DNA from 3 places in the Mesorhizobium sp. LNHC229A00 genome. Region 2 is predicted to be linked to each of the others. Evidence: predicted binding sites of a transcription regulator. Region 2 holds the regulator's gene; each other region holds the start of a gene.
What was found. Region 2 encodes LexA, which represses DNA repair genes until DNA is damaged. Its sites were predicted from a motif close to TGTTCNNNNTGTGTTCNG; they were not measured.
Positions count from the first base shown of each region.

Region 1: X742_RS158810 (sel1 repeat family protein) is a predicted target of LexA. The motif match lies at 2,495-2,512, and genes of this name have one in related genera.
Region 3: X742_RS168430 (UvrD-helicase domain-containing protein) is a predicted target of LexA. The motif match lies at 2,254-2,271, and genes of this name have one in related genera.

Region 1 is NZ_AYWQ01000004.1:167,353-172,136, forward strand. Features, by position in the region: partial or broken gene X742_RS158825 (AMP nucleosidase) at 1-1,138, opposite strand, end outside; gene X742_RS158820 (hypothetical protein) at 1,256-1,450, opposite strand; gene X742_RS1000000174780 (hypothetical protein) at 1,491-1,646, opposite strand; gene X742_RS158815 (DUF2147 domain-containing protein) at 1,855-2,196, opposite strand; gene X742_RS158810 (sel1 repeat family protein) at 2,636-2,902, shown strand; gene X742_RS158805 (branched-chain amino acid ABC transporter substrate-binding protein) at 3,329-4,450, shown strand; gene X742_RS158800 (acetyl/propionyl/methylcrotonyl-CoA carboxylase subunit alpha) at 4,528-4,784, opposite strand, start outside.
Region 2 is NZ_AYWQ01000012.1:199,670-204,453, reverse strand. Features, by position in the region: partial or broken gene X742_RS01000000170410 (ComEC/Rec2 family competence protein) at 1-2,160, shown strand, start outside; gene lexA (transcriptional repressor LexA) at 2,154-2,897, opposite strand; gene X742_RS147740 (GntR family transcriptional regulator) at 3,305-4,075, opposite strand; gene X742_RS147745 (ABC transporter substrate-binding protein) at 4,225-4,784, shown strand, end outside.
Region 3 is NZ_AYWQ01000001.1:231,763-236,546, forward strand. Features, by position in the region: gene X742_RS168430 (UvrD-helicase domain-containing protein) at 1-2,213, opposite strand, end outside; gene X742_RS168425 (glucose/quinate/shikimate family membrane-bound PQQ-dependent dehydrogenase) at 2,470-4,784, shown strand, end outside.

The sequences.
Region 1 (4,784 bases), on a different contig from region 2:
TGTCGATGGTGGCGACGGTGCCGGTACGCATGATGCGCTTCAAATCATAGCCCGACAGGCCGGTGACCTCGGCGACGGCTTCCTGCAGCGCGACTTGGATCTCGGCCAGCGGCGGGATCGGCACCCAGACCGGGAGATCGTCGTCCAGTACATGGTCCTCGCGCACATAGGCATGCGCCAGCACATAATCACCCAGCGCCTGGGTGTTGCGCAGCCCGGCGCAGTGACCAAGCATCACCCAGGCATGTGGCCGAAGCACTGCGATATGGTCGGTGATGGTCTTGGCGTTGGAAGGACCCACGCCGATGTTGACCATGGTGATGCCGCCATGGTTCGGCTTCTTCATATGATAGGCCGGCATCTGCGGCAGGCGCTGTGGCGCTACGCCTTCGCTAGGCGCGCTCTGTCCGGCCCGGGTAATAACGTTGCCAGGTTCGACAAATTCCGTGTAGCCGTCACCACCCTTTTCCATCAGGTCGCGGGCGCGGGCGACGAACTCGTCGATATAGAACTGATAGTTGGTGAACAGCACGAAGTTTTGGAAATGCTGCGGGCTGGTTGCGGTGTAGTGCGTCATGCGGTGCAGTGAATAATCGATGCGCTGCGCCGTGAAAGGCGCCAGTGGCCGGGGCTCGCCGAAGGCCACTTCGAACGTGCCATTGGCGATCTGATCGTCGGTGCCGTCGAGATCCGGCACATCGAACAGGTCGCGGATCGGCCGCTTGATGCGTTCGGCGGCGGCGCCGTCGACATAGGTGCCTTCCAGAAAAGCGAAATGCAGCGGGATCGGCGTGGTCGATTCCGAGACGGTTACCGACACGCCATGATTGCGCATGATCAGCCGAAGCTGCTCGATGAGGTAGGTCTCGAACAGGTCCGGCTGGGTAACCGTGGTGGCGAAATGCCCTGGTGTTGGCATGTGGCCATAGGCCTGGCGCGAGTCGACCTGGGTGAACGAACTCGTGGTGACGCCGATCTCGGGGTAGAAGGCCCGGTAGCGCTTGCTGCTGTCGCCGCCGGCGGCTAGGGCCGCGAAGGAATCGCGCAGAAACTTGGTATTGCGTTCGTAGAGCACCTGCAGCGCGGCAACGGCCTTCTCGGCGTTATCGAAGCTTTGCCGGCCAAAAGGCTCGGGCATGACGACAGATTCGATGGCCTGGGGATAGATTCGCTTTTCCATGGCTCAATATAGAGACTTGGACGGGCGGTTGGGAGGGGGCTCGCCGCCGAAGGCGCTCAAAGCGCCCTTTTTTCTTCAACCCCGCTGCAGGCTGACCAGCAGTACGAACCCGACGCCGGACTTTCTGAGCGCCGGCGCCTCGATCGTCGAGCCGCTATCGGCGCGCATCATCGGCACCGCCAGGACCGGGGCGGCCAGCAGTATCAGGATGAGCGCCGCCCGCGGCAGGAGCCGGAGGGTCTTGGAGAGGTTGGCGGCGATGCGGTTCATGATCTCTATGCTTTTCTTTTCGAGGTCCGGGTTCTCTGTTTCAGTGACGAAAATCGGTCGGGCAGGCGAGGTGGCACATTCTGTTGGCTTCGTCCCAGGAGCGCGGGGAACGGCCCGCTTCGGCGACGAGGATGGCGAAGAACATTCCAAACAGGCTCATCAGCAGGCAGACAATGGTGAAGCGGCGAGCAAGCATTGGGTCCGTGTCTCCTTCAACACGTATGAGAATGCCCTGACGCCTCTGAACCGGCTCTGATGCCGGCGTTCATCTGCCGTTCAAATTGATTGAAGAGATGTTGACTGGGTTGCGGGCAACCAGAATGCCGACCGAGCGCTGCCTGCTCGTCGACAAAACGAAAACGGGGCCCGCCGGGCCCCGTTGGAGATCACAAGGAAATGGTCGCTTAGAGCTTGTGCCAGGTCTGGCTCTTGCAGATCAATCCGCCGAGCACGCAACCGCTCATCTTGAGCGACGCGCCCGACAAGGTTGCCTTGCCCGAATAGGTCTTGTCATTTGCCGGATCGGTGATGTTGCCGGTGTATTTGTTGTCCCCGGCCGCCTTGAGCGAGCCAATGGTCTTGCCGGCATATTTGCCTGACTTGAGCGTGATGGAGAACGAGCTGCTGCCGGAAATGGCAGCGGTGTCGCCGGCTTGCGTTTTCCAGTTGCCCTCGATCGGATCGGCCCACGCCCCTCCGCTCAGGATCAAAGTGGCCGCCAGGGCCAGGCTCACTTTTCGAAACATGTCTTACTCCCTTTGGATAGCCAGCCGGATGCTCCGCCTCGCCGGTCTGCCGCTTACGCAAACGTAAGCTAGTCCAGCTTCCGTCAAAACGAAAGCGGTGCCGCGACGGAAGGCTTTGGCATTTCGAAAGCGCCTGAATTCGCCCTGTTGGCCCGGAAATGAAAACGACCGGCGCCTCGTGTTTGTTTTCTAGGGTTAGCAGAGTGTTGACCGCGCGCTCGAAAATTTTCCTCAAATTTGGCGAAAAACAGCTGAATTGCTGGCTTCGTATCCTTAACGAATTTTCGCGTTTACCTCTTGTTTTAGCTTTGTTTTCCTCAAATTAAGCACGCCATTTAACGACGGATTCAAGCCTGAGCGGCATTCTCGAAAGCATCGAAAGAGCGGCCCGGACAAGACGAACGGAGGCAGCTCTCGGGAGCCAGACAGGGGACTAAAAATGGCACGTTTTGAAATGCTTGAAGCAGGCTTCGGCGCCATGGGGGCAACTGCCCAGGCCGACATTCTCTTCGAACTGGGCATGATGTATGCGACCGGCCGCGATTGCGAAACCGACGTCGTTGCCGCCCACAAATGGTTCAACATCGCCGCCATCAAGGGTTCGGCCCGCGCCGCCGAACTGCGCTCGGAACTCTCGGCGGCCATGTCGAAGGTCGAGATCGCCAAGGCGCTGCGCGAAGCCCGCGAATGGATGACCATGCACTGAGTTCCGCCAGACGGGGACGCTCCGGCCAAGACCGCAGAAGACGGTCGGGCCAACAGGGAAAAGGCTGCGCAGACAGCCAGGCCACGGCCATCGACAACGAGAACGCGGCACGCCGACAGGTCCAAGCCGCGCAACGAACCATGATCCCGAACACTCCGGTTTCGCAACGATCATGGTCAACAGGAAGACAGGGAAGGTGGGTTGGGTTCACAGCGCGGGGGCGCTGGGGAAACAGCCTGACAGGCAAAAAAGCCACGACCAGCCGAAACAAGGCTGGCGTGGCTTTTTTGCGTGGATGAGGCCGCGCAGGCCCAATCGAGTGGCGCCAATGCGCCTAGACAGGTCCGATGAAGGATGAAATTGTCCCGCCTCTCTGGAAGAAGCGCGGCCGGGGCGGCCGCGCGCGAGTGGAGGAGTTCTATTATCATGAAAAAAATGAGTGTTTTGAGCGCGGCCATTTTCGGCCTGATGATGAGCGCGCCGATCGCGTTCGCCGATGACATCACCATCTCGGTGGTCGGCCCGATGACGGGACAGCTCGCCACCATCGGCGATCAGTTCAAGCAGGGCGCACAGGCCGCCGCCGCCGCCATCAACGCGGCTGGCGGCGTCAACGGTTCCCAGATCAAGCTCGACATCGAGGACGACCAATGCGATCCCAAGCAGGCGGTGTCGGTCGCCAATCGCATCGTCGCCAACAGCGTCAAGTTCATCGACGGGCATGCCTGCTCGGGTTCGAGCATTCCGGCCTCGGCGGTCTATGCCGAAGCCGGCGCGCTGATGATGAGCCCGGCTTCCTCGAACCCGGTGCTGACCGATGCGGCCGCCAAGTCCGGCTGGTCCACGATCATGCGTCTCTATACGCGTGACGACGCACAGGGCGCCTTCATCGGCCCGTGGATCGCCAAGAAATACGCCGGCAAGAACGTCGTCATCCTGCACGACAAGAGCGCTTACGGTCAGGGCGTGGCTGATGCCGTCAAGGCAACCATGAATACCGGTGGCCTCAAGGAGGTCTATTATGACGCCATCAACCCGGGCGAGAAGGACTATTCGGCGCTTGTCACCAAGCTGAAGGGTCTCAAGGCCGACGTCGTCTATTTCGGCGGCTACCACCCTGAGGCGGGTCTGATCCTGCGCCAGTCGGCCGAACAGAATTTCAAATTCCAGCTGATCATGCCGGATTCCATCGCCTCGCCGGAGTTCTGGCAGGTTGCCGGCCCGGCCGGCGAGGGCACGATGTTCGTGTTCCCGTCGGATCCTCAGGCAAAGCCGGAAGCCAAGGCAGCCGTCGAGAAGATCAAGGCCGGCGGCTTCGTGCCGGAAGGCTTCACGCTGTTCTCCTATGCGGTGGTCCAGGCATTCGCCGAAGGCATCAAGCGTGCCGGCAGCGACGATCCGGCCAAGGTTGCCGAGGCGCTGAAGAATGGCACGGCGATCAGCACGGTTGTCGGCGACGTCACCTTCGACGAGAAGGGCGACCTCAAGAATGCCAGCTACGACATCAACCAGTGGCATGACGGCAAGTACGCGCCGATCGCGCAGTAATCGCCCTGGCAGTCGAGTAAACGGAATGGCCGGGTTCGTCCCGGCCATTTCCTTTTGCGATACGCGGTGCGCTCCTTCTATCCGCCGGCAGCCGCGGTGGATGCGCTCTGGTCCTCGACGAACCGCACCAGCACCGTGCCGTCGGTGACCTGCGCTCCTTCACCGGCGATCTCGGCGATCACCCCATCATGCGGGGCGGCGATGATGTGCTCCATCTTCATCGCCTCGAGGATCAGCAGAGGTTGCCCTTTGATCACAGCGTCGCCTTTCGCCACGCGCACAAGCTTGACCAGACCTGGCATCGGCGCGCGCAGGCTGCCGGTGGCGGCGGCCG
Region 2 (4,784 bases):
GGTCTGTCTGACCGTTGGGGCGATCGCCTATTTCTCGCTGGCGTCCGAGCCCGACTTTGCAAAGCCCGTCGCGGTCGTGGTGCTGATGGCGGTCTGTGCCTTCGTCTCGCGTTCGTGGTCGAAAACCCATCTGTGTTTCATGGCAGTGCTGTTGTGCGCGCTGGGCTTACTCGCGGCGAAGGTCGAAACATGGCGAGCCGGAACCCGTATGCTGGGTTCGGAAATCTCCACGCAATTGACCGGCCGCGTGGTCTCGCTCGAAGAGATGGAGAGCGGCCGCATCCGGCTGACCATGGACGTGATTTCGACCGCGCGGCCGAAACTGCGCTATGCGCCGGAAAGGGTCCGGCTTTCCGCACGCAAGATACCGCCGGGAATGACCGCCGGCTCGCTCATCACAGGCTACGCCAAACTGTTGCCGCCGACCGGCCCGGTCCGGCCGGACAGTTACGACTTCTCTTTCGACAGTTATTTCGCCGGCATCGGCGGCAGCGGCTTCTTCCTCGGCAATCCGACGGTTGTTTCCCCCGCTGACGGTGAGATGCCGCTATCGGCTCGCCTTTTCTCAGGCATTGAAAATGCCCGCGAAGCCATCGCCGACCACATCAGGGGCAGCGTCGGCGGCGCTGAAGGCGAGATCGCGGCGGCGCTGATCGTCGGCGTGCGCGCCGGCATACCCGATGAAATCAATGAAGCGATGCGGCGTACCGGCATCTATCACATCATCTCTATTTCGGGACTGCATATGGCGCTTGTGGCCGGCACCATCATGGGTCTGCTGCGTGGTGCCTTCGCACTGTTACCAGACTTTTCCGCGCGCCGGCCGGTGAAGAAATACGCCGCCGCCGCCGCACTGTTCTCGATCGCCGCCTATCTCATGATTTCCGGTGTCGTCGTTGCGGCCGAACGCAGCTTCATCATGTTGGCGGTGATGCTGATTGCCGTCTTCTTCGATCGCGCTGCGCTGACCATGCGCAATCTGGCGATCTCGGCGATCGCCGTCATCCTGGTCTCGCCGCACGAGGTCGTCGGCCCAAGCTTTCAGATGTCGTTCGCCGCGACCGCGGCCCTGGTTGGCGCTTATGCCGGCTGGGCCGATCACCGTGCGGGAAAGACCAGGCCACCGCCGCCAAAGCGATCCTGCCCGGGCTCCTGACGCGAAAATTCCTGCTGGCGACAGGTGGATTGGCCATGACGTCGATTATCGCCGGCAGCGCCACGGCACTGTTTGCCATCTGGCATTTCCAGCGGGTATCGCCCCTCAGCCTGTTCGCCAATCTGGCCGTGATGCCGATCGTGTCGGTCGTGATGTTCCTGGCCGTCGCTAGCGCGCTGCTGATGCCATTCGGACTGGATTGGCCGGCTCTCTACCTCATGGGCAAGGGCCTGACGGCGATGATCGCCGTGTCGGCGTGGATATCGGAGCGCTCTCCGGTCGACGGAGTCGGGCTGATTTCGCAGCAATCCGTGCTGCTGGTCACCGTCGCGCTGGTTATCGCGACGATGGCGACGACCTGGCTGCGGCTCGCGGCGCTGCCATTCGCGCTCGCCGGCCTGTTGACTGTGTCGCACACGCGCGCGCCCGATGTGCTGATCTCGGAAGATGCGCGGCTGGTAGCGCTGCCGATCGGCAATGGCGAACTGGCCGTCAACCGGGAACGTCCGAACGAATTCGCAACCGACAACTGGAAGCGCGCTCTGATCTCCGAAACAATCGTCAAACCGGAAATGTTCGACAAGACAGACGGGCAATTCGACGTTGCCAGTCCCGCCGACCTGCCGCCGGGATCGCCCTTCTACTGCCGCGAAGGCCTGTGCCTTGCCAGGCACCCTTCCGGCGCGATCATTGCTTATGTCGAGGACCGCAAGACCACCTGGAAAGCCTGCGCTTTCGCTGACCTGATCATCGTGAACGACGCGACCGCCTATGACACCTGCCACAATCCGCTGGTTCTCGTCGTCACCAAACGGCAGCTCGCCCGCAAGGGAAGCGCTGCCGTCTTCTTCAATCCCCAGTCGGCCACGACCCGGGCCGGGATCGAATTCGCCGTCGACGGACCATACCGACCCTGGCACGAACAGCGAAAATTCTCACGCGAGGCGAGGGGGCTGCCGCCGTACAAAAAACCCGACAAGCCCGATGGAAAGCCGGCTCAGTAGCGCCTGATCAACCCGACCAGCTTGCCTTGTACCTTGACCCTGTCCGGCCCGAAAATGCGTGTTTCGTAGGCTGGATTGGCAGCCTCAAGCGCGATCGAAGCGCCTTTGCGGCGGAACCGCTTCAGCGTCGCTTCCTCCTCGTCGACCAGTGCCACGATAATTTCGCCCGGGCTTGCCGTGTCGGCATTGCGGATAATGACCGTGTCCCCATCGAAGATACCAGCCTCGATCATCGAGTCGCCCTTGACCTCCAGCGCATAATGCTCGCCGCCCATGATCATGTCCGGCGGCACCGAGATCGAATGCGTCTGATGCTGGATTGCATCGATCGGCACACCGGCGGCGATACGGCCCATGACCGGGATGGACACGGCTGAAACCGCATCGTCGTCGTTGCCGGCCGCGGGCAGGCGCGAAGGCGCAGCGGCCGGCCTGATCTGGCGTCCGAGACTGCCTTGGCCAAGGCTGCCTTGGATGACACTTGGCGAGAACTTCTTTGCCGCATTGAGGCCCGGCGCGATCGAGTCCGGCAGCCGAAGCACTTCCAGCGCGCGCGCCCGATTGGGTAGCCGGCGAATGAAGCCGCGCTCCTCCAGCGCCGTGATCAGGCGATGGATCCCCGACTTGGAGGCAAGATCGAGTGCTTCCTTCATCTCGTCGAAGGAAGGCGGTATCCCGCTTTCCTTGAGCCGTTCGTGGATGAACATCAACAGTTCATGTTGCTTGCGTGTCAGCATGGCGGCCCCCAAGACATTGAACGAAAGGTTGAACCAGAATCGAAAAAACAAACCCAGAACAAACACTATCTGTTCCAGTTGTGTTCTGCAACCGTTTAAAGTTTAATGAATTTGTTAAGGGGTCTGAAGTTTTTTGCCCCCAACGGCGTCAGCAACTGGTCCTTTCCGCGATCGGCAGGCACATTGAAATCGTTTGGTTAATGGCCTGTGGCCTATCCGCCGATGGAGCTGGCATCAGCCATCTGGAAGGCTTCTTCCCAGGGGTACCGTATATTTCATGGATTCATTATTCGCGGAACGAAACGAAACCAAAATGCCAACCATTGGTAGCTCCGGGCGGCCATGGACCCGGGCGTTCGGCGCACTCCGGCCAGCGCGTGCGAATAGGCGTCGCGGAAGCGCTGAAGTTATCCCGACCCCTTCAAGCTGCCGGCGCGGGCGGCGTATCTGGTCGCGCCGCTGTCTTCGCTATGAACATAGACGTGCAGTGTGTAGCCGATATGCGCCGTCATCAACGCCTTGGCCCGTTCGACGTCACGATCGAGTGCCGCTTCCATGATCGCAGTATGGTGTTCGATCGCGATCGCTTCGCACAACGCCTCCATTGCCTGTTCATAGCCGTCCTTGAGGCCGGCCGCGGCCCGCAATGTCGGCGCCAGACCAAGAAAGCGATGATGCCGGCGCAACTGATCCGAGATTGTCGAGCGGAACCGCAACAGCCAGTCGCATGTGGCGGCGCTCAGCAGCGCCGCATGGAAAGCCTCGTGGTTCTCATCCCATCTGTCGACGGCCGTGTCGGAGGGATCGTCGACCGCCGTCTTGCAACGCGAGAGCCGGTAGTGGGCAGTGACTACGGCATCCTCCCACTCCCTGCCGCCTTTTTCCATCGATTCGAGGAACAGGGGTATCTCGACCACCATCCTGGCGCGTGCCAGATCCTCCAGCTCGGCCCGCGACACCGGAGCCACGGCAAAACCACGATTGCTGATGGCGGTGACCAAGCGTTCGGCCTCGAGCCGCGACAGGGCTTCGCGCAACGGTGTCCAACCGACGCCATATGTGCCGCGCAGCGCACTCAGTTTGAGCGGGGCGCCGGGCATGAGGCGCGTGGTCAGGATGTCGCGCCGCAACAGCTGATAGGCGGCTTCCGTTTTTGTGGAACTCGTCTCATCCCGCATCGTGATCAATCCGTCGTCTGGCTAAAAGTATATATGATACTGGGTTACTACCACAATTATATATAATGTTTGACACAGACCGGCGGACTGACCATGATCGCGGAGCAGCCGCGTTTCCAAGCGGCCCTGATCAAATCTGGGAGGAAATGATGTTAAAGTCGAAATCCGCTTGGTTGTCGGGTTTGGCCCTGGCAGGCGCATTGATGGTCAGCGCCGGCAGTGCCGCGGCCGATCAGATCCGTATCGGCATTGCCAATTTCGGCGAGCATCCGCAATTGAACGCCGCCATAGCCGGCTTCAAGAAGGCGCTGACGGATAACGGCTTCGTCGAGGGCAAGGACGTCGTCTACACGGAGAGCCACACCAATTTCGATGCGTCGCTGGTGCCGCAGATGATCGCCAAGCTGCAGGCCGAGCAGCCCAAGCTGATCTACACCATCACCACGCCGGTCTCGCAGATCGCCAAGAAAGCGCTCGCGGGTTCCGGCATTCCGATCGTTTTTGCCGCGGTCACCGATCCGGTGGCGGCCAAGCTGGTGCCATCATGGGACGCCGGAGACGAAGGCATGACCGGCGCCAGCGATCTGCAGGACGTCGCCGCGGTGATGGCCTTCACCAAGAAGCTGCTGCCGAACGCCAAGCGCTTCGGCGTGCCTTATAATCCCGGTGAGGCCAATGACGTTGCCTTGGTCGAAAAGATCAAGGCGGC
Region 3 (4,784 bases), on a different contig from region 2:
CCGGCTTCGGCGACCTCGACATGGGCTTCCGGCAGTTCCTCGAGGAAGCGCGACGGGATGGTCGATTGCCAGAGCCCGTGGATGAGGCGGTTGGAGACGAACCAGATATGCAGGTTCTTCTTCGCCCGCGTCAGGCCGACATAGGCGAGCCGCCGCTCTTCCTCCAGCCCCGAACGGCCGCCTTCGTCCAGCGCGCGCTGATGGGGAAAGAGACCTTCCTCCCAGCCGGGCAGGAAGACGGTCTCGAATTCGAGGCCCTTGGCCGAGTGCAGCGTCATGATGGAAACGGCATCGAGCCCGGCATTCTGCTCGGCATCCATGACCAGCGCGACATGTTCGAGGAAGGAGCGCAGCGACTCGTACTCCTCCATCGAACGGATCAGTTCCTTCAGGTTCTCCAGCCGCCCGGGGGCTTCCGCCGAGCGGTCGTTCTTCCACATGTCGGTGTAGCCGCTCTCCTCGAGAATGGTCTCGGCGAGTTCGGTGTGCGGCGTGGCTTCCAGCGCCTTTTGCCAGCGTTCGAAATTGGACGCGACCTCGCGCAGCGCGGCGCGCGGTTTCGGCTTCAACTCGTCGCTTTCCGCGAGTGTACCCGCCGCCTCCAGCATCGGGATGCGCAAGCCGCGCGCCGTGTCGTGGATCTGGCGGATGGTCGCTTCGCCCAAGCCACGCTTGGGCACATTGACGATGCGCTCGAAGGCGAGGTCGTCGGTGCTGTTGGCGACGACGCGGAAGAAGGCCAGCGCGTCGCGGATTTCCATGCGCTCGTAAAAACGCGGACCGCCGATGACGCGGTAGTTAAGGCCGAGCGTGATGAAGCGGTCCTCGAAGGCGCGCATCTGGAACGACGCGCGGACCAGGATCGCCATGTCGTTCAAATTATGCTTCTGGCGCTGGTAGGCCTCGATGGTCTCGCCGATGGCGCGAGCCTCCTCCTCCGAATCCCAGGCGGCGTGGACGTTGACCTTGCCGTCCTCGGGATCGTTGCGGTCGGTGAACAGCGTCTTGCCGAAACGGCCCTCATTGTAGGCGATGAGATGGGAGGCGGCGCCCAGTATGTGCGCGGTCGAGCGGTAGTTGCGCTCCAGCCGGATGATGGTGGCGCCCGGAAAATCCTTGTCGAAGCGCAGGATGTTGTCGACCTCGGCGCCGCGCCAGCCATAGATCGACTGGTCGTCATCGCCGACGCAGCAGATGTTGACTCTGTTTTCGCTCACGGGCTGTTCCGCGCCTGCCGGCGCGGGCCCTCCGCCCCATCTTTTTTGCGCGCCTTCGGCGTCGCGGGAGGGGCCTCGCAACGGCTCGGACGCCCGGTCGGGCTTGCGGCCTTCGGCCGTAGGCACATCTGTCGGCGTCGAGTTGTTACGTCCTGCATCCGGCCGCTGTGCCAAAAGGCGCAGCCACATGTATTGGGCGGTGTTGGTGTCCTGGTACTCGTCGACGAGGATGTATTTGAACCGCCGGTGATAGTCCTTCAGCACATCGGGATTGGCGCGGAAGATGCGGATCGGGTGGCAGAGCAGATCGCCGAAATCGCAGGCGTTCAGCGTCTGCAGCCGCTCCTGATAGGCCTTGTAGAGCTCGCGGCCCTTGCCGTTGGCGAAGCTGCGCGCATCGCCCTCGGCGATATCGGCCGGACCCTGGCCCTTGTTCTTCCAGCCGTCGATCATCTGGGCGAACTGCTTCGCGGGCCAGCGCTTGTCGTCCAGGCCCTCGGCCTGGATCAGCTGCTTGATCAAGCGCACGACGTCGTCGGTGTCGAGGATGGTGAAGTCGGACCTCAGGCCGGCAAGCTCGGCGTGGCGGCGCAGCAGCTTCACGCCGATCGAGTGGAAGGTGCCGAGCCAGGGCATGCCCTCGACATTGCCTTCGCCGATCAGGATGCCGATGCGCTGCTTCATCTCGCGCGCGGCCTTGTTGGTGAAAGTGACGGCCAGGATCTGCGAGGGGAAGGCCCTGCCGGTGGCAAGGATGTGGGCGATGCGGGTGGTCAGCACACGGGTCTTGCCGGTGCCGGCGCCGGCCAGCACCAGAACCGGGCCTTCAGTGGTCTCCACGGCCAGCCGCTGCTCGGGATTCAAGCCCCTGAGATAGTCGGGCGCATTGTTTTGGCCGCCGCGGGCAGCCATGGCGCGCGCGGCAATGCCCGACGGGGCCGTGGGCCGCGCATTGGGTTCATCGAAAAAGGGCATGTCTTCGGAAAAGCCGGACATCTCCCCCGAATGTAGTGATTCGGGAGCGAAAGACCAGAACTGTCTACGTTTTGTTCCGGCAAAGTGCCTGATACGGCCGCTTCACCGATACGGGAACCGCCGCTGTGGAACAATCCCAGGCGGAGCGAGGATGCTGCCCGCGGGCCACGACCTACGCTTGACAGGCGCCGCGGTCGGGAGAAAGTTGCACGGGCAACACGCAATGCCGGGTTGGCCCAGGCCGCCTCATGCGCGCAACAGTCGAAGGAGTATCATCTTGGCTGTCACCATCACCTCCATCATTGTCTTCCTCATAGGTCTGGCGCTTGGCGCCGGCGGCATCTGGTTGGCTTCGCTGGGCGGCAGTTGGTATTACATCGTCGTCGGTCTCGCCTTCCTGGTCGCCGCCTGGCTGCTCTACCGGCGCCGTTCCACGGCGCTCTGGCTCTATGCGGCGATCGTGCTCGGCACGCTGGCCTGGGCGGTCTGGGAAACCGGCTTCGACTGGTGGGAGCTCGGCCCGCGCGGCGGCATCATCGTGCTGGTGGCGCTGTGGCTGCTGACGCCGTGGGCGCGGCGCGGCCTTGCCGGTCCGGACGGGCGAGCGCCTTTGATCCTTGCCGTGCTGGCATCGCTGGCGGTGGCCGGCTATTCGATGACCACGGACCCGAAGGATATCGGCGGTGTGCTCGACACCGACAAGGTGATCCCCAACGCCAATCTCGGCGGCGATGTGCCGGCGGGCGAATGGCATTATTACGGGCGCACGCCATTCGGCCAGCGCTATTCGCCGCTCGACCAGATCACGCCGGATAATGTCGCCAACCTGAAGCCGGCCTGGACCTATCGCACCGGCGACGTGAAGGGCCCCGACGATGTCGGCGAGACCACCTATCAGGTGACACCGCTCAAAGTGGGCGACACGCTCTATATCTGCACGCCGCACAACTTCGCCATCGCCGTCGATGCGGCGACCGGCAAGGAGAAGTGGCGCTACGATCCCAAGATCAAGCTCGACAAGGACCGCCAGCACCAGACCTGCCGGGGCGTCTCCTATTATGCCGATGCGGCGGGCGCCGCCGGCCAGCCCTGCGCGGCGCGCGTCTACCTGCCGACCTCGGATGCGCGGCTGATCGCGCTCGATGCCGCCAACGGGCAGGTTTGCCCAGCCTTCGCCGAGGGCGGCACGCTCAATTTGTTGACCGGCATGCCGTATCCGAAGTCGGGCTACTACTATTCGACCTCGGCGCCGCTGATCGCCGGCGGCAAGATCATCGTCGGCGGCGCTGTCAACGACAATTATTCGACGCAGGAGCCGTCCGGCGTCATCCGCGCCTATGATGCGAGCAGCGGCAAATTGCTGTGGAACTGGGATTCCGGCAATCCGGACCAGACGACGCCGCTGGCGGCCGGCCAGACCTACACCGCCAACTCGCCCAACATGTGGTCGACACCGAGCGCCGACGAGAAGCTCGGCCTGCTCTACGTGCCGCTCGGCAACCAGACGCCGGACCAGCTCGGCATGGGCCGCAGCGCCAATGTCGAGAAATTCTCTTCCTCGATCACCGCGCTGGACCTCAACACCGGGCAGTTGAAATGGGTGCGTCAGACCGTGCACCATGACCTATGGGACATGGACGTGCCTGCGCAGCCGAGCCTGGTCGACATCACCAAGGCCGACGGCTCCGTGGTGCCCGCGCTGGTCGGCCCGACCAAGCAGGGAGACCTCTATGTGCTCGACCGGCGCACCGGCGAGCCGGTCATTGCGGTCAAGGAAGTGCCGGCGCCCGGCGGCGCCATCGAGGGTGACCACACATCGCCGACGCAGCCCGCGTCCGACCTTTCCTTCAACCCGCCGCCACTGACCGAGCACGATATGTGGGGCATTACCATGTTCGACCAGCTGGCGTGCCGCATCGCGCTTCACAAATTGCGCTATGAAGGTCGCTACACGCCGCCCTCGCTGCAGGGATCGCTGGTTTATCCCGGCAATTTCGGGACGTTCAACTGGGGTGGCGTGGCGGTCGATCCGGTGCGGCAAGTGATGTTCGGGATGCCGACCTATCTTGCCTTCACGTCGCGGCTGGTGCCGCGCGCCGACGTGCCGCCGCCGGGCGACACCAAGGGCAGCGAGCAGGGGTTGAACCGCAATGACGGCGCGCCCTATGCGGTGGTGATGGGACCGTTCCTGTCGCCACTCGGCATTCCGTGCCAGGCGCCGCCCTGGGGCTATGTCGCGGGCGTCGATCTTCGCACCGGCACCATTGCCTACAAGCACCGCAACGGCACCGTCTACGACATGACGCCGCTGCCGTTGCCGTTTAAGGTCGGGGTGCCCGGCATTGGCGGGCCGATGATCACCGCCGGCGGTGTCGCCTTCCTGGGTGCCGCGGTCGACGACTATTTGCGCGCCTACGACCTGACGTCGGGCAAGCAGCTCTGGCAGGCGCGGTTGCCGGCCGGAGGGCAATCGACGCCGATGACCTACACGGTCGCGGACGGACGCCAGTTCGTGGTCATCGTCGCCGGCGGCCACGGCTCGGTGGGCACCAAGCCGGGCGACTATGTGATGGCCTACGCGCTGCCGAAGTA